Regions from separate parts of the Streptomyces sp. NBC_01017 genome, predicted to be linked through region 1. Evidence: predicted binding sites of a transcription regulator. Region 1 holds the regulator's gene; the other holds the start of a gene.
The links. The regulator HspR, encoded in region 1, represses chaperone genes until heat shock. The targets are predictions, from matches to a motif close to TTGAGNNNNNNNNNCTCAA.
Positions count from the first base shown of each region.

Region 2: a site for HspR is predicted at 6,335-6,353, ahead of dnaK (molecular chaperone DnaK). Genes of this name have one in related genera too.

Region 1 is NZ_CP108683.1:5,244,447-5,254,326, reverse strand. It holds gene dnaK (molecular chaperone DnaK) at 1-1,130, shown strand, start outside; gene grpE (nucleotide exchange factor GrpE) at 1,130-1,774, shown strand; gene dnaJ (molecular chaperone DnaJ) at 1,817-3,007, shown strand; gene OG331_RS23900 (heat shock protein transcriptional repressor HspR) at 3,013-3,459, shown strand; gene OG331_RS23895 (hypothetical protein) at 3,530-3,670, opposite strand; gene OG331_RS23890 (hypothetical protein) at 3,776-4,291, opposite strand; gene OG331_RS23885 (sugar ABC transporter substrate-binding protein) at 4,768-5,898, shown strand; gene OG331_RS23880 (LuxR C-terminal-related transcriptional regulator) at 6,491-7,552, shown strand; gene OG331_RS23875 (helix-turn-helix transcriptional regulator) at 7,609-8,553, opposite strand; gene OG331_RS23870 (hypothetical protein) at 8,927-9,262, shown strand; gene OG331_RS23865 (pyridoxamine 5'-phosphate oxidase family protein) at 9,456-9,869, opposite strand.
Region 2 is NZ_CP108683.1:2,592,157-2,602,036, forward strand. It holds gene OG331_RS11985 (nitrate reductase subunit alpha) at 1-1,544, shown strand, start outside; gene narH (nitrate reductase subunit beta) at 1,544-3,193, shown strand; gene narJ (nitrate reductase molybdenum cofactor assembly chaperone) at 3,193-3,687, shown strand; gene narI (respiratory nitrate reductase subunit gamma) at 3,684-4,406, shown strand; gene dnaK (molecular chaperone DnaK) at 4,414-6,288, opposite strand; gene OG331_RS12010 (OsmC family protein) at 6,529-6,957, opposite strand; gene OG331_RS12015 (DUF2201 family putative metallopeptidase) at 7,023-8,828, opposite strand; gene OG331_RS12020 (ATP-binding protein) at 8,825-9,880, opposite strand, start outside.

The sequences.
Region 1 (9,880 bases):
AGCTGTCCTCGTCCACCGAGACCTCGATCAACCTGCCCTACATCACCGCCTCCGCCGAGGGCCCGCTGCACCTGGACGAGAAGCTCACCCGGGCTCAGTTCCAGCAGCTGACCGCGGACCTCCTGGAGCGCTGCAAGACCCCGTTCTTCAACGTCATGAAGGACGCCGGCGTCTCCATCAACGAGATCGACCACGTCGTCCTCGTCGGTGGCTCCACCCGTATGCCCGCCGTCGCCGAGCTCGTCCGCGAGCTGACCGGCGGCAAGGACGCCAACAAGGGCGTCAACCCGGACGAGGTCGTCGCCATCGGCGCCGCCCTGCAGGCCGGTGTCCTCAAGGGTGAGGTCAAGGACGTCCTGCTCCTCGACGTGACCCCGCTGTCCCTCGGTATCGAGACCAAGGGCGGCATCATGACCAAGCTCATCGAGCGCAACACCACGATCCCGACCAAGCGGTCCGAGATCTTCACGACGGCCGAGGACAACCAGCCGTCCGTGCAGATCCAGGTCTACCAGGGCGAGCGCGAGATCGCGGCGTACAACAAGAAGCTCGGAATGTTCGAGCTCACGGGCCTTCCGCCGGCCCCGCGCGGTGTCCCGCAGATCGAGGTCGCCTTCGACATCGACGCCAACGGCATCATGCACGTGACCGCGAAGGACCTCGGCACGGGCAAGGAGCAGAAGATGACCGTCACCGGTGGCTCCTCGCTGCCGAAGGACGAGGTCAACCGGATGCGCGAAGAGGCCGAGAAGTACGCGGAGGAGGACCACGCCCGCCGCGAGGCCGCCGAGTCCCGCAACCAGGGCGAGCAGCTCGTCTACCAGACGGAGAAGTTCCTCAAGGACAACGAGGACAAGGTCCCCGGCGAGGTCAAGACCGAGGTCGAGGCCGCCGTCGAGGAGCTGAAGACCGCGCTCAAGGGCGAGGACACCGCAGAGATCCGCACCGCCACCGAGAAGGTCGCCGCGGTCTCCCAGAAGGTCGGCCAGGCCATGTACGCCGACGCCCAGGCCACGCAGGGCGCCGCCGGCGGCGGTCCCGAGGGCGCTGCCCCGGGCGGCAAGGCCGCTGACGACGACGTCGTCGACGCCGAGATCGTGGACGACGAGCGCAAGGACGGTGCCGCGTAATGACGGAGGAGACCCCGGGCTTCGAGGAGAAGCCCGACGTCCCCTCCGGCGCCACCCCTGACGACGCCGAGTCGAAGGCCGTCCCTCAGGAAGGGGCGGCCCCGGCCGGGGACGGAGCAGCAGACCCGGGCCTGGTGGCCCAGCTGGACCAGGTGCGTACGGCGCTCGGCGAGCGCACGGCGGACCTCCAGCGGCTCCAGGCCGAGTACCAGAACTACCGCCGCCGCGTGGAGCGGGACCGGATCACGGTCAAGGAGATCGCCATCGCGAACCTCCTGACCGAGCTCCTGCCCGTGATCGACGACATCGGCCGCGCGCGTGAACACGGCGAACTCGTCGGCGGATTCAAGTCCGTCGCGGAGTCGCTGGAGACCGTCGCGGCGAAGATGGGACTGCAGGCGTTCGGCAAGGAGGGCGAGCCCTTCGACCCGACGATCCACGAGGCCCTGATGCACTCCTACGCGCCGGACGTCACCGAGACGACCTGCGTGGCGATCCTGCAGCCCGGGTATCGCATCGGCGAGCGCACCATCCGCCCCGCGCGGGTGGCCGTCGCCGAGCCCCAGCCGGGCGCGCAGGCGGTCAAGGAGGAGTCTGCCGAGGCGGCCGACGACAAGGAGAGCGGTGGCCCGGACGAGGGCTGACGTTGAACTGACGAGGTACTACGGGAAGGGGGTACGTCGAGGATGAGCACCAAGGACTTCATCGAGAAGGACTACTACAAGGTCCTCGGCGTCCCCAAGGACGCCACCGAGGCCGAGATCAAGAAGGCGTACCGGAAGCTCGCCCGCGAGAACCATCCGGACGCCAACAAGGGCAACGCCAAGGCGGAGGACCGCTTCAAGGAGATCTCCGAGGCGAACGACGTCCTCGGTGACCCCAAGAAGCGCAGGGAGTACGACGAGGCTCGCGCCCTGTTCGGCAACGGCGGCTTCCGCCCGGGGCCGGGCGGCGCGGGCGGCGGCAACTTCAACTTCGACCTGGGCGACCTCTTCGGAGGCGGCGCCCAGGGCGGCGGCGGCCAAGGCGGAGCCGGCGGCTTCGGCGGCGGACTCGGGGACGTCTTCGGGGGCCTGTTCAACCGTGGCGGCACGGGGACGACCCGTACCCAGCCCCGGCGCGGCCAGGACATCGACACCGAGGTCAACCTCAGCTTCACCGAGGCGATCGAGGGTGCGACGGTCCCGCTGCGGATGTCCTCGCAGTCACCGTGCAAGGCCTGCGCGGGCACCGGCGACAAGAACGGCACGCCGCGGGTGTGCCCGACCTGTGTCGGTACCGGCCAGGTGGCGCGGGGCTCGGGCGGTGGCTTCTCCCTCACCGACCCGTGCCCGGACTGCAAGGGGCGCGGGCTGATCGCCGAGCACCCCTGCATGGACTGCAAGGGCAGCGGCAGGGCGAAGTCGTCCAGGACCATGCAGGTCCGCATCCCGGCCGGGGTGTCGGACGGCCAGCGCATCCGCCTGCGCGGCAAGGGCGCACCCGGCGAGCGCGGCGGCCCGTCCGGCGACCTGTACGTCACGGTGCACGTCGACGCGCACGCGGTGTTCGGCCGCAAGGAGGACAACCTCACGGTGACCGTCCCCGTGACGTTCACGGAGGCGGCCCTCGGCGGCGAGGTCAGGGTCCCCACCCTGGGCGGACCACCGGTCACCCTGAAACTGCCGCCCGGTACGCCCAACGGCCGCACCATGCGGGCACGGGGCAAGGGCGCGGTCCGCAAGGACGGCACCCGCGGCGACCTTCTGGTCACCGTCGAGGTGAGTGTTCCGAAGGACCTGACGGGGAAGGCTCGTGACGCACTTGAGGCGTATCGCGAGGCGACCGCGGATGAGGACCCGCGGGCGGAGCTGTTCCAGGCCGCGAAGGGAGCATGAGTCAGATGGACGGTCGTCGACGCAACCCGTATGAACTGACCGAGGAGACCCCGGTCTACGTCATCTCGGTGGCGGCCCAGCTGTCCGGCCTGCACCCGCAGACCCTGCGCCAGTACGACCGCCTGGGCCTGGTGTCTCCGGACCGCACCGCGGGCCGGGGGCGCCGCTACTCGGCCCGCGACATCGAACTGCTGCGCACCGTCCAGCAGTTGTCGCAGGACGAGGGCATCAACCTCGCCGGCATCAAGCGCATCATCGAACTGGAGAACCAGGTCGCCGCGCTCCAGTCCCGGGTGGCCGAACTCCAGGCCGCCGTCGAAGGAGCCGCGGCGGCTATGCAGCAGCGCGAGGCGGCGGTACATGCGTCGTACCGCCGCGATCTGGTGCCGTACCAGGAGGTGCAGCAGACCAGCGCGCTGGTGGTGTGGCGGCCGAAGAAGGCCAAGGACTAGGCGGCGGCACGGCCGTACGCGAAGGGGCCCGGAGGTTCGTTGAGAACCTCCGGGCCCCTTTCCCATGCCGTCAGCGGCCGACGAAGAAGACCGGTGACGTGCAGGTCGCCGCGGCGGACGCGGGGGCGGCGAGAGTGGTGAGCAGGCCGCCCGCGGTGGCGAGCACGATGGCGGTCGCGGTGGCCGCGGTCGTGCGTCTGGCTGGGTTCATGCGGTCCTTCGTCCAGTTCGGCGACGGCAGTGATCAACCGTCGCCGAACGGGACCGGTCGGCCCGCCAATTGCTTGTACGGGCCACGGCGAAGGCGACCACCGCGTCAGGGAATCAGATCCCCGATCGCATCCACGACCAGCATCCACATCGGCTGTGCCCCCGTGCCGAATCCGGCTGCCAGGGCGTAGCCGAGGCTCACGTCCAGGGCCTCCGGAGCCGCGTCCTCGTGCCACTCGGCCGAGACCTCTCCGTTGCCCTGGGAGGTGAACTCGCCGAGGCGCCGGCCGTCGCGCAGGAAGCGGCTGTCCGGCACGGAGTCGGGCAGCAGCCGCCAGACGCGGCCGGCGTGCCGGACGTCGACCGCGTACGAACGCCGGGTCAGCCGCCCCTTCGCCGGGCGCACCTGAGCCTCCTCGCCGTCCACGGTGAGCGTGAGCCGGTCACCGGCCCGAGTGCCGACGGGGATGTGCTCCTCGGCCTCGGTACCGGCGGACCGGCTCAGCACGATCCGCGGTACGGCGGCGCCCTCGACGACGACTTCGCCGCGCTCGGTGTCCAGCCGGACGGTCAGCGTGCCGAAGTGGCCGTCCTCCACGAGGGTTTCGGTGATGACGGTCATGCGGGTGATCTTCGCAGGTCGGTCGGGGCCCGGGTCGGTCAGGTGGCGGGCGCGGTCACTGCCCGGTCGCCCGGGGGGACGGGCTCGGTCCCGTCGGCCTGCGCACCCGTCACCCAGTAGGGCCGGCGCTTGAAGACCGGCGAGCTACAGGTCGCTGCGGGGGTCGTGCGTCTGGCTGAGTTCGTTCGATCCTCTGGTCGAGTGCGGGTCGACGGGGGAGTCGTCCTGAACGGGACCCGTGGCGAATGAGGTTGGTTGTGCGGATCTTGGCGCGTGTTCGATCCAGGTTCGGTGGAGGGGGTGTAACGGCCGTTGCGATATGTTTCGCCATGTCTTTACATGATCAGCGGAGCGTGGTGTTGCGCACTCGTTAAGTGATTCCGCTTGACGCTGGGGGCGGTCGACGCGTTGTCTTTTCAGACATCTGGGCGCAATGGCGCGCCCGTGTCCCGAAGGCACCAGAAGTGAGCTCCTCTATGCGTCCCTTGCGCCCCCTGCGCCGCACCGCCACCGCCGTGGCCGCCGCGTCCACGATGACCCTCTCGCTGGCAGCGTGCGGGGCACTGGGCGTCACCGGGGACAGCAGTGAGGCGAGCCCGACCAAGGGCGACGACGTCACCGTGGGGCTGCTGCTGCCGGAGACGGCGAACACGCGCTACGACAAGTTCGACTACCCCATCATCAAGAACAAGGTGGCGGAGCTCACCGACAAGCAGGGCCAGGTCGACTACCGCAACGCGGACGCCGACGCCAAGAAGCAGGCGAGCCAGCTCCAGCAGATGATCAACGACCAGGTCGACGTGATCCTGCTGGACGCCGTGGACGCCCACGCGATAGCCGACGGCGTGCAGAAGGCCAAGGAAGCCGGCATCCCGGTCATCGCCTACGACCGCCTCGCCGAGGGACCGATCGACGCGTACGTCTCCTTCGACAACGAACTGGTCGGCGAGGTGCAGGGCCGCTCCCTCATGGAGGCCATGGGTCCGGACGTCGACTCGTCCGACAAGATCGTCATGATGAACGGGTCGCTCACCGACCCGAACGCCAAGCAGTTCAAGGCGGGCGCCCTCTCCGAGCTCAACGGCTCGGTGGACATCGCCAAGAGGTACGACACCAAGGACTGGAAGCCGGAGAACGCCCAGGCCAACATGACCGAGGCGATCAAGGACATCGGCGCGAACAACATCAAGGGCGTCTACTCCGCCAACGACGGCATGGCCGGCGGCATCATCAAGGCCCTGCAGGCCCAGGGCGTGACCGATCTGCCGCCGATCACCGGACAGGACGCCGAACTGGACGCCGTCCAGCGGATCCTGAGCGGCGAGCAGTACATGAGCGTGTACAAGTCGTACCCGCAGGAGGCCGAGAGCGCCGCGGAGATGGCCGTGGCCAAGGTCCAGGGCAAGGACATCCAGTTCGACTCCCTCACCCAGGACCAGGTCGACAGCCCGACCGCCAAGGACATCCCGGCCCTGCTGGTCCCGGTGGTCGCCCTGACCAAGAAGAACGTCAAGCAGACGGTCCTCGCCGACGGGATCTACGAGCTGTCGGAGATCTGCGCGGGCGAGTACAAGGCCGCGTGCGCGGAGGCCGGGCTCACCAAGTAGGGCGCAGACACGGCTCACCGGACAGGGTCCGTCGGTCTTCCGACGGGCCCTGTCTCGTTTTCCGGCGCCTGGTGCCGTCGTCGACGGCGAGGGTCCGCTTTGCGAGTGCGCTCGACTGGCTGCTCGGGTTGACCGGGCTGTTCGGGCTGCCGAGGACGGCGGCTCGTCGTCGGCGTTCGCGAGTGTGACGTCGCCCGCCCCGGCCGCCCTCGAAGGCGTACGGCACCCCCCCTGTCGGTCATAGCCCGGGCCGCCCGGGCGCCCGCGTCCGGCCGACGCGGTTTGCAGCGCGCAGCGCAAAGGCCGGTATGGCACCCCCAGCTTGTTGCAACTCGACGGACGGAGGCCGGGAAAAACCGGGGCGTACTGGTGGTTTACGGCGGCCGTCCCGGCGGGAGCCGTGTTGCGGAGCACGGCCGGTCCGCGCATAGTTGCGCTGCGGAAGCGCGAGCGAACCGTAGGCCCGATGGGCCGAGCACGGTGGGCCTGTCGACCAGGGCCACGCCCGGCCCGGGTGTCCCGGCAGAGGTCGACACCGCGCTCCGGAGGTGAGCGAGCCGGCGAAAGGCAAGAACCGGGGGTGGATGGGGCGATGGCCGGGCACGGGACCGAGGAGCATCCCCACGGTGCCGACCGACTGTGCGACGCGGGGGATCGCGTGTACTCCCGGGCCGTACGGCGCGGCCGCGTGTCGCGCCGGGACGCGGAGCCGGTGCCCTGCCTGCTGGACCTGGCGCTGCTGCATCCCGACCCCGACGACATGGACTGGCTGGTGCCGACCTCCCCGCAGGAGGTCATGACACGGCTGCTGCGCGGGGTGTACGACGAGGTCAGCGCGAGCCAGCGGCGGGTGGGCTCGGCGGTGGCGGCGTTCGAGTGGTACGCCGGGCTCGGTCCGCAGCTGCCGCAGGCGTCCGGCGTCGAGGGCACGGCGATCCGGGTCCTGGACGGTGACTCACGCATCCAGGGCGCGCTGGACGAGGCGACGCAGGCGTGCACCAGCCAGGTGCTGACCGTGCAGCCCGGCGGCATCCGTCCCGAGCACGAGCTGACGGAGGGGCTGCACCGGGCCATGGAGCTGCGGGGGCGGGGCGTGCGGATGCGCGACCTGTACACGCACGTGGCGCGGCACGGCCAGGGCCTGCTCAACTACCTTGAACTGATGGGTGATTCGGTCGAGGCCCGCACGCTGGACGAGGTGATCGACCGGCTGATCCTCTTCGACCGCACGGTGGCCTTCGTCCCCGCGAACGCGGACCGCACCATGGCGCTGGAGCTGCGGCATCCGGCGCTGGTGAACTACCTGGTCACGGTCTTCGAGCGGCTGTGGCGCCTCGCGATCCCGCTGACCGCGCCCCTGCCCGACACCGGCATCGAGGGCATCTCCCACCGCGAACAGTCCATCGCGGCGCTGCTCGCCGAGGGCCACCAGGACGCGGTGATCGCGGAGCGGCTGGGGATAAGCGTACGGACGTGCCGGGCGCACATCGCGCGCCTGTCGGAGACCCTGGGCGCGGCAAGCCGTACACAACTCGGCGTCCGTATCGCCCAGGTGGGCCTGGACCGCTCGCGGGCGTCGTCGTCGGGGGCCGCGGTGATCAGTGTGCCCGGGGTGCCCCGGGTGCCCGGTCAGGAGTCCCCGACCGGCCGCTGAGCCGGGCCGGGCCGAGCCCGAACCGTCCTCACGGCTCCACCCCCCGTCCCCGTCGCTCAGCTGTCGTTGTCGAGGATTCCGGACTGCGCGATGAGGAAGCCGAGTTGGGCGCGGCTCCCGCTGCCCAGCGCGGTGGCCAGCTTGGCGATATGGGCCCGGCAGGTGCGCACGTTCATGCCCAGCCGGCGGGCGATCGCCTCGTCGACGTGTCCCTCCACCAGGAGCTTGGCGATGGAGTGCTGGATCTCCGTGATGCCGTCGGGCGCGGTCTCGTAGGGCGCGTGCTCGGTCAGCGGTACCGCGCGGCTCCACATGAACTCGAAGACCTTGATCAGGTAGCGGATGAGTCCGGGATGGCGCAGCTCCAGGGCCACCTGCTGGTCGTCGCGGGTGGGGATGAAGGCGACCGACTCGTCGCAGATGATGAGGCGCTCGACCAGTTCGTCGATGGTGCGGTACTCCACCTTGCCGTCGGAGAGCTGGGCGACATAGGCCAGCTTCCCCGGGTTGTAGCGCACCGTGTGCTGGTAGAGGGTCCTTATCCGCACTCCGCGTTCGATCAGCGGCCGGTCCCGCTCCAGGCCCTGCAACAAGCTGCTCTCCGAGATGCGGTTGCTCGGCTGGACCGTGAGCATCTCGGTCTGGCACTGGGCGGTGGCCAGATTGAGGGCGGCGTTGATCCGCTCCCCGCCCTCCAGGACAGTGATGGAGTGCGTGCTTCCCGTCACCTGAGCGCTGAGGTCCATGTATGGCTGGAGTGCGTCGGCCAGCTCGACGGACATCCGCCTGCGCTCGGAGATCTCCCGCTCGATGGGATTGAGCCGTTGAGCCAGGGCGACCGACGCCGGAACGGGACGCAGCCAGTTCGGGTCGTCAGCATCCGGGTAGAGCAGAGCGAACTCCATCAGGCAGGGAGCTGACTCCACGTCGATGCGTGCGATACGCCCCGTGCGCAGCGCGTTCGCATAGAGTCGGCCACCTTCCGCGCACATCTCGGTCATCGCATGGGGATGTATCGCTTTAGTCTGATTCGTCACCAAATCTCCACCCCCCAGGGTCCTGAACATGCAGGAACATGATGCACCGATCGTGTGGCCATGAAGTGCCCGAATGAGCCATCGTCTTACTCGACGGGGGAAGAGGGGACCTTCAAGTGAGGACGAAGCCGACTATGCGGAACAGAATGCTTCGCTCGATTCTTGTCGCCGCCTTCTCCACCGTTGTGGCCTTCGGAGTCCTGGGGGGCCTCTCGGAATCGAAGAGCGACTCGCGAGCGGACAGTAGCTGGCCCTCCCGGTCACAGACTGTCACGATTGCCAAGGACAGTTCCTGGCCGACCAACGCCGAGGCGAGCAGCGGTGAGCAGGAGTCGGCATGACCATCCCACCCGACGACCGCTCCTTCCGCCGAGAAATGGCCACCGCCTACCGGTCCGGCTGGCACTTCATCGACCTGGTCACCGCGATCCCCCACTCCGGTGACTCGTTGATGGTGACCGTCTTCGGAGAACCGGTCGTCGTCACGCGGGACGACGACGAGGACGTACGGGCGTACCGGTGTCTGCGACGGCCTCGGGGGGCGCCGCAACCCGTCAGGTGTGCCATCCGGTACGGAATGATCTTCGTCAATCTCGATCAGCGCGACCACCGCCTGGTGGAGCCGGAAGCCCCGGCGCCAAGGACCATCTCAGCCACCCCCCGCAGTGCCTGACGCGATTCCCCCGTCGTAACAGATCGCTCAGGTGCTTCCCCCCGCAGCGGCGTCACCGTGACCTGAACACGGTGACGCCGCTGCAGTTTCCGGGTGACATTTCCCCGTATCCGCCTGTTCCGCCGGTGGCCGAAACCGGTCGCCCGGTATCCAGCCACTGGGAACCAGGCCCCCTTGGGTCGCGTCCCAGGGCTCACCCCTGCCCCATCGCCCGCGTCAGTTCGATCTCGATCACCACCCGGTCGGGATTGGGCCGCGGCATACGCCCGTACCGCTCTGCGTACCGGCGTACCGCCTCCGCGACCCGCTCGGCGTCGTCGTGGACGTGCGCCAGGCCCTCCAGGGTCGCCCACCGCCGTCCGTCCACCTGGCAGACCGCGACCCGGGCGCCGTCCGGGCCGGCGGCCCGGACGTGGCCCACCTTCGCGCTGGACTTGTTCGTGATCACCCGAGCAAGCCGCGCCTCAGGGTCGTATGTCACTCCGACGGGTACGACATGCGGGGTGAGGTCCGGGCGAAGGGTCGTCAGGGTGCACAGGTGTCTCTCCTGCCAGAAGGTGAGGTACGGCGCGTCCGGCGCGCCGGGATCCTGGGGGTATGCCGCCATGGCCCGGAACC
Region 2 (9,880 bases), 2.7 Mb from region 1:
ACCTGCTGGGCTCGTCGGCGAAGGGCGCCGAGTACTTCACACGGCACCTGCTGGGCACGCACTCGTCCCTGCAGGCGGAGGAGGCGCCCGAGGACGTGCGGCCGCGGGATGTGACCTGGCACGACGAGGCGCCCGAGGGAAAGCTCGACCTGCTGCTGTCGCTGGACTTCCGGCAGACGTCGTCCACCCTGCTGTCGGACGTCGTCCTGCCCGCCGCGACCTGGTACGAGAAGCACGACCTGTCCAGCACGGACATGCACCCCTTTGTGCACTCCTTCACCCCGGCCGTGGACCCGCCGTGGCAGGCCCGCACCGACTTCGACGCGTTCAAGGCGCTGGCGGAGCGGCTGAGTGAGCTGGCCGTCGGTCATCTGGGGGTGCGCAAGGACCTGATGGCGACCCCGCTCCAGCACGACACCCCGGGCGAGACGGCCCAGCCGGGCGGGGTCGTCCTGGACTGGCGGCGCGGGGAGTGCGATCCCGTGCCGGGCAGGACCATGCCGAACCTCACCGTCGTGGAGCGCGACTACACGGCGATCGGCGCCAGGTTCGCCGCGCTCGGGCCGCTGGTGGAGGAGCTCGGCCTGCCCGCCAAGGGCATCACGCTGAAGCCGGACGAGGAGGTCGAGGACCTCCGGCATCTGAACGGCGTGACATCCGACGGCCGGCCCTTGCTCGATACGGCCGTGAAGGCGGCGAACACCATCCTCGCCCTGTCCGGCACCACCAACGGCCGCCTCGCCACTCAGGGCTTCCGCACCCTTGAGGCCCGCACCGGGCAGGAGATGGCGCACCTGGCGGCGGAGCACGAGGCCGAGCGGGTCACGTACGCGGACACCCAGGCCGCGCCCGTGCCGGTGATCACCTCGCCGGAGTGGTCGGGCAGCGAGTCGGGCGGGCGGCGCTACACCGCCTTCACCCTCAACACCGAGCACCTCAAGCCCTGGCACACCCTCACCGGCCGCCAGCACTTCTTCCTCGACCACGACTGGATCCACGAGCTGGGCGAGGCGCTTCCCGTCTACCGGCCGCCGCTGGACATGAACAAGCTGTTCGGTGAACCGCGCCTGGGTCCGGACGGGCAGAAGGAGGTGACGGTCCGCTACCTCACCCCGCACAACAAGTGGTCGATCCACTCCGAGTACCAGGACAACCTGTTCATGCTGGCGCTGTCCCGGGGCGGCCAGAACATCTGGATGTCCCCGCAGGACGCGGACGCGATCGGTGTCGTCGACAACGACTGGGTGGAGGCGGCCAACCGCAACGGCGTGGTCGTCGCCCGGGCCGTCGTCTCGCACCGGATGCCGGCCGGCACCGTCTACCTGCACCATGCGCAGGAACGCACCATCGCCGTCCCGAGGACGGAGGCCACCGGCAGGCGCGGCGGCATCCACAACTCACTCACCCGGCTGATCCTCAAGCCGTCCCATCTCGTCGGCGGGTACGCCCAGCTCTCCTGGGCGTTCAACTACCTGGGCCCGACGGGCAGTCAGCGCGACGAGGTGACGGTGATCCGCCGCCGCAGCCAGGAGGTCGAGTACTGATGCGTCCGATGGCCCAGATCGCGATGGTGATGAACCTCGACAAGTGCATCGGCTGCCACACCTGCTCGGTCACCTGCAAGCAGGCGTGGACCAACCGGCGGGGCATGGAGTACGTCTGGTTCAACAACGTCGAGACCCGCCCCGGCCAGGGCTATCCCCGCCGCTACGAGGACCAGGAGCGGTGGCGCGGCGGCTGGGAGCTGAACCGGCGCGGCGCGCTGAAGCTGAAGGCGGGCGGCCGTTTCCGCAAGCTCGCCGGGATCTTCTCCAACCCCGAACTCCCGGAGATCAAGGACTACTACGAGCCCTGGACGTACGACTACAAGAACCTCACCGACGCCCCGCTCGGCGACGACTACCCGGTCGCCCGGCCGATCTCGCAGATCGACGGCAAACCGATGAAGATCGAGTGGTCGGCGAACTGGGACGACAACCTCGCCGGCGCCCCGGCCCACGGCGACCTCGACCCGATGGTCGAGCGGGCGCGCACGCAGGCCTCGGACAAGGTGAGGTTCGAGTTCGAGCAGACCTTCATGTTCTATCTGCCGCGTATCTGCGAGCACTGCCTCAACCCGTCCTGTGTGGCGTCGTGTCCGTCGGGGGCGATGTACAAGCGGGCGGAGGACGGCATCGTCCTCGTCGACCAGGACCGGTGCCGGGGCTGGCGGATGTGCGTGACGGGATGCCCGTACAAGAAGGTGTACTTCAACCACGCCACCGGCAAGGCCGAGAAGTGCACGATGTGCTATCCGCGGATCGAGGTCGGTCTGCCGACGGTCTGCTCGGAGACGTGCGTGGGCCGGCTGCGCTATCTCGGGGTGGTGCTGTACGACGCCGACAAGGTGACCGCCGCGGCGTCGGTGCGCAGCGAACGGGATCTGTACGAGGCGCAGTTGGGTGTCTTCCTCGACCCCGAGGACGCCGGGGTGCGGCACGCGTGCGACGCGGCGGGGATCCCGTACGACTGGGTGGAGGCGGCGCGCCGCTCCCCCGTGCACGCGCTGATCAGCAAGTACCGGGTGGCGCTGCCGCTGCACCCGGAGTACCGGACGATGCCGATGGTCTGGTACATCCCGCCGCTCTCCCCGGTGGTGGACGTGCTGACGGAGACCGGGCACGACGGTGAGGACGCGGGGAACCTGTTCGGCGCGATCGACAGCCTGCGCATTCCGCTGGAGTACCTGGCGGAGATGTTCACGGCCGGCGCCATCGGCCCCGTCCGGTCCTCGCTGGAGAAGCTCGCCGCGATGCGCTCCCACATGCGGGCGATCAACCTCGGTGAGGAGCCGGATCCCTCGGTGTCGGCCGCCGTCGGGATGGGGGCGCACGAGATCGAGGAGATGTACCGGCTGCTGGCGATCGCCAAGTACGAGGACCGGTACGTGATTCCGACGGCCGCGGTCGCGGACGCCCGGCACCTGGAGGAGTCGGCGCTTCCGCAGGGGTGCAGCCTCGACTACGACGGCGGGCCCGGGATGGGCGGGGACGGCCCCGTCGGCCAGGACTCGGGCCGCAAGCTGCTGCCGCTGGTGTCGGTGGAGAACTTCCACGCCCTGCGCAGACGGCAGACGGCGGACGACGCGGCCGGCCTGCCCCCCACAGCCCCCATGGCCCAAACAGCCGACACAGCCAAGACCGAGGAGGCCTGATGCCGTCCTTCGAGGTGCTGTACCAGGCGGCCGCACTCTGCCTGACCTACCCCGACGACGACTTCCGTGCCCGCCTGCCGCTCCTGCGCGAGGCGGCCCCGCAGCTACGGGAGTTCACCGACCACGCGGCCCTCACGCCCCCGCAGGAGCTGGCCGCGCACTACGTCGAGGTCTTCGACCTCAAGAACCGCCACAGCCTGTACCTGAGCTGGTGGCGGGACGGGGACACCCGGCGGCGCGGCATGTCGCTGCTGCGCTTCAAGGACGTCTACCGCGCCCACGGCCTGGAGCTCACCGGCGAGGAACTGCCGGACTTCCTGCCCGCGGTACTGGAGTTCGCGGCCCGCACCGGCGACACCGACCTCCTGCTGGAACACCGGGACTGTCTGGAGGAGCTCCGCGCCCGGCTCACCGACTTCGGCACACCGTACGCGTCCGTCCTGGACGCCGTGTGCGCCACCCTGCCGACCGCACAACCGGGGGCACGCCCATGACCACACTCCTGTGGGGCGTCCTCCCCTACGTCGTGCTCGCCATGCTCGTCGCCGGCCTGATCTGGCGCCACCGCTACGACCGCTTCGGCTGGACCACGCGCTCGTCCCAGGTCTACGAGTCGAGGCTCCTGAACATCGCCTCGCCCGCCTTCCACTACGGCATCCTGTTCGTGCTGGTCGGCCATCTGGTGGGCCTGTTCGTCCCGGAGTCCTGGACGGACGCACTCGGGGTCAGCGAGCGGACGTACCACCTGTTCTCCCTCTACGGCGGCACGGCGGCCGGGGTGCTGACGGTCGCCGGGATCGCCCTGCTGATCTACCGCCGCCGCACGAAGGCACCCGTGTTCCGGGCGACCACGGTCAACGACAAGCTCATGTACGTCGTGCTGGCGGCGGCGATCGTGATGGGCATGGTCGCCAAGCTGTCCCACTCCTCCGGCGACGGCTACAACTACCGCCAGTCCATCGCCCCGTGGGCCCGCAGCCTCTTCACCCTTCAACCGGACCTGGACCGGATGGCGGGCGTGCCGGTGCTGTACGAGGTGCATGCGGTGATCGGCATGGTGCTCATCGCGCTGGTGCCGTACACCCGGCTGGTCCACATGTTCAGCGCGCCGGTGCAGTACCTGTTCCGGCCGTACCTGGTGTACCGCAGCCGGGACCCCGAGCAGCTGGGGCCCCGGCCGGAGCGGCGGGGCTGGGAGAAGACCGGGTCCTGAGCGGCCCCTAGGCGGCGCCGCCCTTCTGGTCCTTCTCGTCATCCACGATCTCCGCGTCCACCACACCGTCGTCGTCCTGCGGTGAGGCCTCTTCGGTGCCCGGGCCGGTGGAGCTCTCACTCGGTGCCTGCTGGGACTGGGCGTACATCGCCTGGCCCATCTGCTGGCTGACCGAGGCGAGTTTCTCGATGCCGGTGCGCAGGGCGTTCGTCTCGGCGTTCTGCTCCAGCTGCTGCTTCAGGTCGGTGATCGCCGCCTCGACCTCGGACCTCGTGTCCGCCGGGACCTTGTCCTCGTTGTCGCGGATGAACTTCTCGGTCTGGTAGACGAGTTGTTCGGCCTGGTTGCGGGTCTCGGCGTCGTCGCGGCGCTTGCGGTCCTCCTCGGCGTACTGCTCGGCCTCCCGCATCATGCGGTCGATGTCGTCCTTCGGGAGGGCCGAGCCGCCCGTCACCGTCATCTTCTGCTCACGTCCGGTCGCCAGGTCCTTGGCGGAGACATGCATGATGCCGTTGGCGTCGATGTCGAAGGCGACCTCGATCTGCGGGACGCCGCGCGGGGCCGGCGGCAGGCCGGTGAGGTCGAAGACGCCGAGCTTCTTGTTGTACGCCGCGATCTCGCGTTCGCCCTGGTAGACCTGGATGCCGACCGAGGGCTGGTTGTCGGTGGCCGTGGTGAAGATCTCCGAACGCCGGGTGGGGATGGTCGTGTTGCGTTCGATGAGCTTCGTCATGATGCCGCCCTTGGTCTCGATGCCGAGGGACAGCGGGGTGACGTCGAGCAGCAGGACGTCCTTGACGTCGCCGCGGATGACACCCGCCTGGAGGGCCGCGCCGACGGCGACGACCTCGTCGGGGTTGACGCCCTTGTGCGGGTCCTTGCCGGTGAGTTCCTTCACCAGGTCGGTGACGGCGGGCATCCGGGTGGAGCCGCCGACGAGGATGACGTGGTCGACCGCCGAGAGCTTGATGCCGGCGTCCTTGACCGCCTGGTGGAAGGGGGTCTTGCAGCGGTCGAGGAGATCCTCGGTGAGCTCCTGGAACTGGGCGCGGGTCAGCTTCTCGTCGAGGTGGAGGGGCCCTTCGGCGGAGGCCGTGATGTAGGGCAGGTTGATCGTCGTCTCGGTGGAGCTGGACAGCTCGATCTTGGCCTTCTCGGCGCCCTCGCGCAGCCGCTGCACGGCCATCTTGTCGTTGCCGAGGTCGATGCCGTACTGCCCCTTGAACTTCTTCACCAGGTACTCGACGACCCGCTGGTCCCAGTCGTCGCCGCCCAGGTGGGTGTCGCCGTTGGTGGCCTTGACCTCGATGACGCCGTCGCCGATCTCCAGCAGCGAGACGTCGAAGGTGCCGCCGCCGAGGTCGAAGACCAGCACGGTCTGTTCCTCGCCCCGGTCGAGTCCGTAGGCGAGGGCGGCGGCCGTGGGCTCGTTGATGATCCTGAGCACCTTCAGGCCGGCGATCTCCCCGGCCTCCTTCGTGGCCTGCCGCTGGGCGTCGTCGAAATACGCCGGGACGGTGATCACCGCGTCGGTGACGTCCTCGCCGAGGTACGACTCGGCGTCCCGCTTCAGTTTCTGCAGCACCCGGGCCGACAGCTCCTGGGCCCGGTAGCGGGAGCCGTCGATGTCGCCCTGATCCGGGAAGCGCCAGTTCGCGTCGCCCATGTACCGCTTCATGGAGCGGGCGGTGCGCTCGACGTTCGTCACCGCCTGCCGTTTGGCCACCTCACCGACGAGTACCTCGCCGTTCTTGGCGAAGGCCACGACCGACGGTGTGGTCCTGGCCCCCTCCGCATTGGCGACGACCGTGGGTTCGCCACCCTCCAGGACGGCGACCACCGAGTTCGTGGTCCCGAGATCGATCCCGACCGCGCGTGCCATCGCTGTCCCCTTCCGCCAGGGCACCCCTTGAACTCCAGCACAAAACTTGAGCGGGTTCTTGTCAATGGGACGAGTGACCGAGCGGACGGCCACCAAACGGTAGCTGAGCGCTCGCTCAGGGGGCCGGGTGGGCTGGCCCGAAGGGCCGCCCCCCGGAGGGGCGCGGGGAACTGCGCGACCAGCCACCGCGGCGCCGCAGCCGCCGGACGACCGAACCGTGGCACCCCCGTAGGCGACCCGCTACGCCAGCTTCGCCGACAGAGTGATCGTCGTGCCCGTCAGCGCCTGACTGACCGGACAGTTCTTCTTCGCGTCCTCCGCCGCCGCAGCGAAGCCCTCCGCGTCGAGGCCGGGCACGGTGCCCTCGACGGTGAGGTGGATGCCGGTGATGCCCTCACCCGGCTGGAAACTCACGTCGGCCGAGGTGACGAGCTTGGTGGGCGGGGTGCCGGCACCATCCAGGGCGTGCGACAGCGCCATGGAGAAGCAGCTGGAGTGCGCGGCGGCGATCAGCTCCTCGGGGCTGGTCCTGCCGTTCGCGTCCTGGGAGCGCGAGGCCCACGTGACCGGCTGTGCGGCGATGGCGCCGGAAGAGTCGAAGTTGACGACACCGTTGCCCTGGAGCAGGTTGCCTTCCCAGACGGTGTGTGCGGAGCGCGTGGTAGCCACGATTCTTCCTTTCGCGTGGGGGCCCGTTTTCCTGGGTCCGTGCCCCCATCCGATCACACTCCGGCTCACTGCACCCGGAAGACCGGCCCACGCGGGGTGAACGGCAGACGACGGCCCTGCGGGAGCAGGTACGCGTGCTCGCGCCGCACCCGCAGCACGTCGCACCAGCCGTCCGTGATGACCAGGACGGGCGCGCCGGGCGGGAAGTCGTCCGCGCGTTGGAGGAGGTCGATCCCGGGCTGCAGGACCGTACCGCCACGGCCGTGCACCCGCACCCGCCCCGCGATCTCCGTCACCGGCACATAGCCGGCGTCGTGCGGCGCCACGTCGCAGAACACCACCCGCGCGGCCGGTACGTCCCGGGCGGCGGCGTAGGAGGCGATGGCGCCCAGCGCCTTGCCGAGGAGCACGCTGCCCATCGAGCCGGACGTGTCCAGGACGACGCCGAAGGTGCAGCGGGCGATCTCCTCGGGCGGGAAGTAGCGCCCCGCGCGCGGGATGTCGGGCGTCGACGACTGACGGCGCGAGGGACGGGCGTAGGTCCGCACCGGCTCCGGACGCGGCACGAACTCGTCGAACCAGCGGGCCAGCCGGGCGTCCCAGGGCAGCGGTGGATGGCTGAGCGCGCGGATCTCCTGGACCAGGCCGCCGGGCAGGAAGCCGCGTTCCTGCTGCTGGTGCAGGTCGAGGCCGTGGGAGAGGCCGCGGCGGTAGAACTCGTCGAGGTCGCAATAGTCGCCGGGGGCGCCGAGCGGGGCGCCCAGCACATCGCCGACGCCCTTGCCGCGCAGGGTGGCCAGGCGGCGCATCCGGCGCAGGTCGCCGACGATGCGGTCGTACACCTCCTCGGCGGACAGGCCGCTGAACTGCGCGTCGTACAGCAGGCCTTGGGGCATCTCGCCGACCTGCATCTCGCGCAGCCAGCCGTTGATGACGTAGTCGCAGGCGACGTTGAACAGGTACGGGTCGCGGGCGCCGCAGCGGTCGCCGTGGCGCAGGGCGGCGTGCAGCATCTCGTGGGCGAGGATGAACCGCCATTCCTCGTCCTCGAACGTCCGCAGCGGGTTGATGTAGATCTCGCCGGCCTCGGCATTGACGGCGGCGACGGCGATGCCGTGCGCGCGGGCGAGTTCGGCGTCGGCGACCAGCTTGATGCCGGCCGCGAGGCCGCCGAGCAGCGGGTAGGAGGTGATGAACCACTCCAGCGCCCACTGCCACGGCCGCTTCTTGACCGGCTCGCCGTCCATGGACTCGCGGCGGCCGCCCGCCAGGTCCATCGCGGTGGAGACGGTGCGGGTCAGCGCGGTCGCGAAGGCCAGCTGGTGGTCCGGGGGCGACCCGAACCAGCCCATCCACTCCACGAGCAGTTGGTCGGCCTCGGAGCCCGCCGTGCCGCAGCGCTCGTACGCGGCCGGGATGCCGTCGCGCCGCCAGCGCGCGGCGAGCTGTTCCTCGTCGCCGTCCGGGTAGCTCAGGGGCAGGTGGTCCGGGGCCGTGCCGATCGGGAAGCTGAGCAGGAAGCGGTTGACGACGACGCAGCGGGCGGCGAGGTCGGCACGGTCGGGCTGCACGGGTGTGCCCTTCTTGGAAGGGACGTGGCCGAAGCCGAGGTGCAGGACGGCGTGCGCGATCGCCCAGGCCCAGGTCGCCGGTTCGGCGATGCGATCGGGGTGAATGTGCAGGTCGCCCTGGGAGTCGACGAGGACGAGCCCGTCGTGGGGCGCCTGCTCGCACTTCTCCTGGCGGCAGACGGCGAACTCGACGGTGGCGAGCGCGGGATTGGCACGCACCAGTCGCAGGCCCTCGGCGAACGCCTCCGCCGCGAGGTCCCGCTTCTTCTTCCCCTTCCCCTTGTCGGGGGTACGGCTCATCGGCGCGCCTCGACCAGCCGGGGCATGTCCCGCGCGGCCTCCACCAGGAACCAGGACGGCAGGACCGGGTTGCCGTCGGCGTCGGAGGCGATGACGCTCTGGGCGACCTCGACGGAGATCTCCGCGAGCTGCACCAGCAGCGACTTCGCGCGGTACGCGGTCTGGCGGCCGGTCGCCGACATGTGGTCCTTGCTGACCGGCAGCTCCTTGATGAGGCGCCCGCGGAAGGACTCGGCGAGGTAGTAGAGCAGGTCGCGGTCCTGCATGCGGTGCGGCCAGCGGGCGTCGCCCTTGATGATGGCCTCGATGCCGTACTGGCTGCGCACGATCTTGACGTAGCCGCAGAACGCGGTGGCGTGCACGGGCGTCAGCGTGCCGTGCGCGAGGACCTTCAGCGTCTCCTCGTCGAGGTCACGGCCGAAGGAGTGCAGCGCGTCGGAGAGCATGTGCCAGGAGCGGGGCGTGGAGAACGGCTCCTCGGTCTTCGGCGGCTTGGACCACAGGTGGTCGGGGCGGTCGGTGAGGTGGTCCAGGATCCACGGGTGGATGCCGTTGTTCGCGGCCCAGACCAGCCAGTCCGTGGCGGACGCCTCCAGGTGGACGTGAGTGAGGCGGTTGACGAGCGCGGAGGCGATGGGGCGGGCGAGCGCGTTGTCGGTGGCCCGGTTTCCGGCGCCTATGACGATGGAGCCCTTGGGCAGCTCGTAGTTACCGATACGGCGGTCCAGGATCAGCGAGTAGAACGCCTTCTGCACATCCGGGGTGGCCGCGTTCAGCTCGTCAAGGAACAGGCAGTACGGCTCGTCGCGGGCGATGGCCTCCGGCGGGCAGAACACCGACCGTCCGTCGCGGATCTGCGGCACGCCGATCAGGTCCTCCGGCGCCAGCTGGGTGCCGAGCAGGCTCACGCACTCAAGCCCCAGCGACTCGGCGAAGTTCCTGACGAGGGAGGACTTTCCGATGCCGGGGGCACCCCAGATGAAGACCGGCCGCACGGTGGCGAGGCCGAGAAGGAGGTCGGGGATTCGGGCGGGCGTGACGGTTACGGCTGC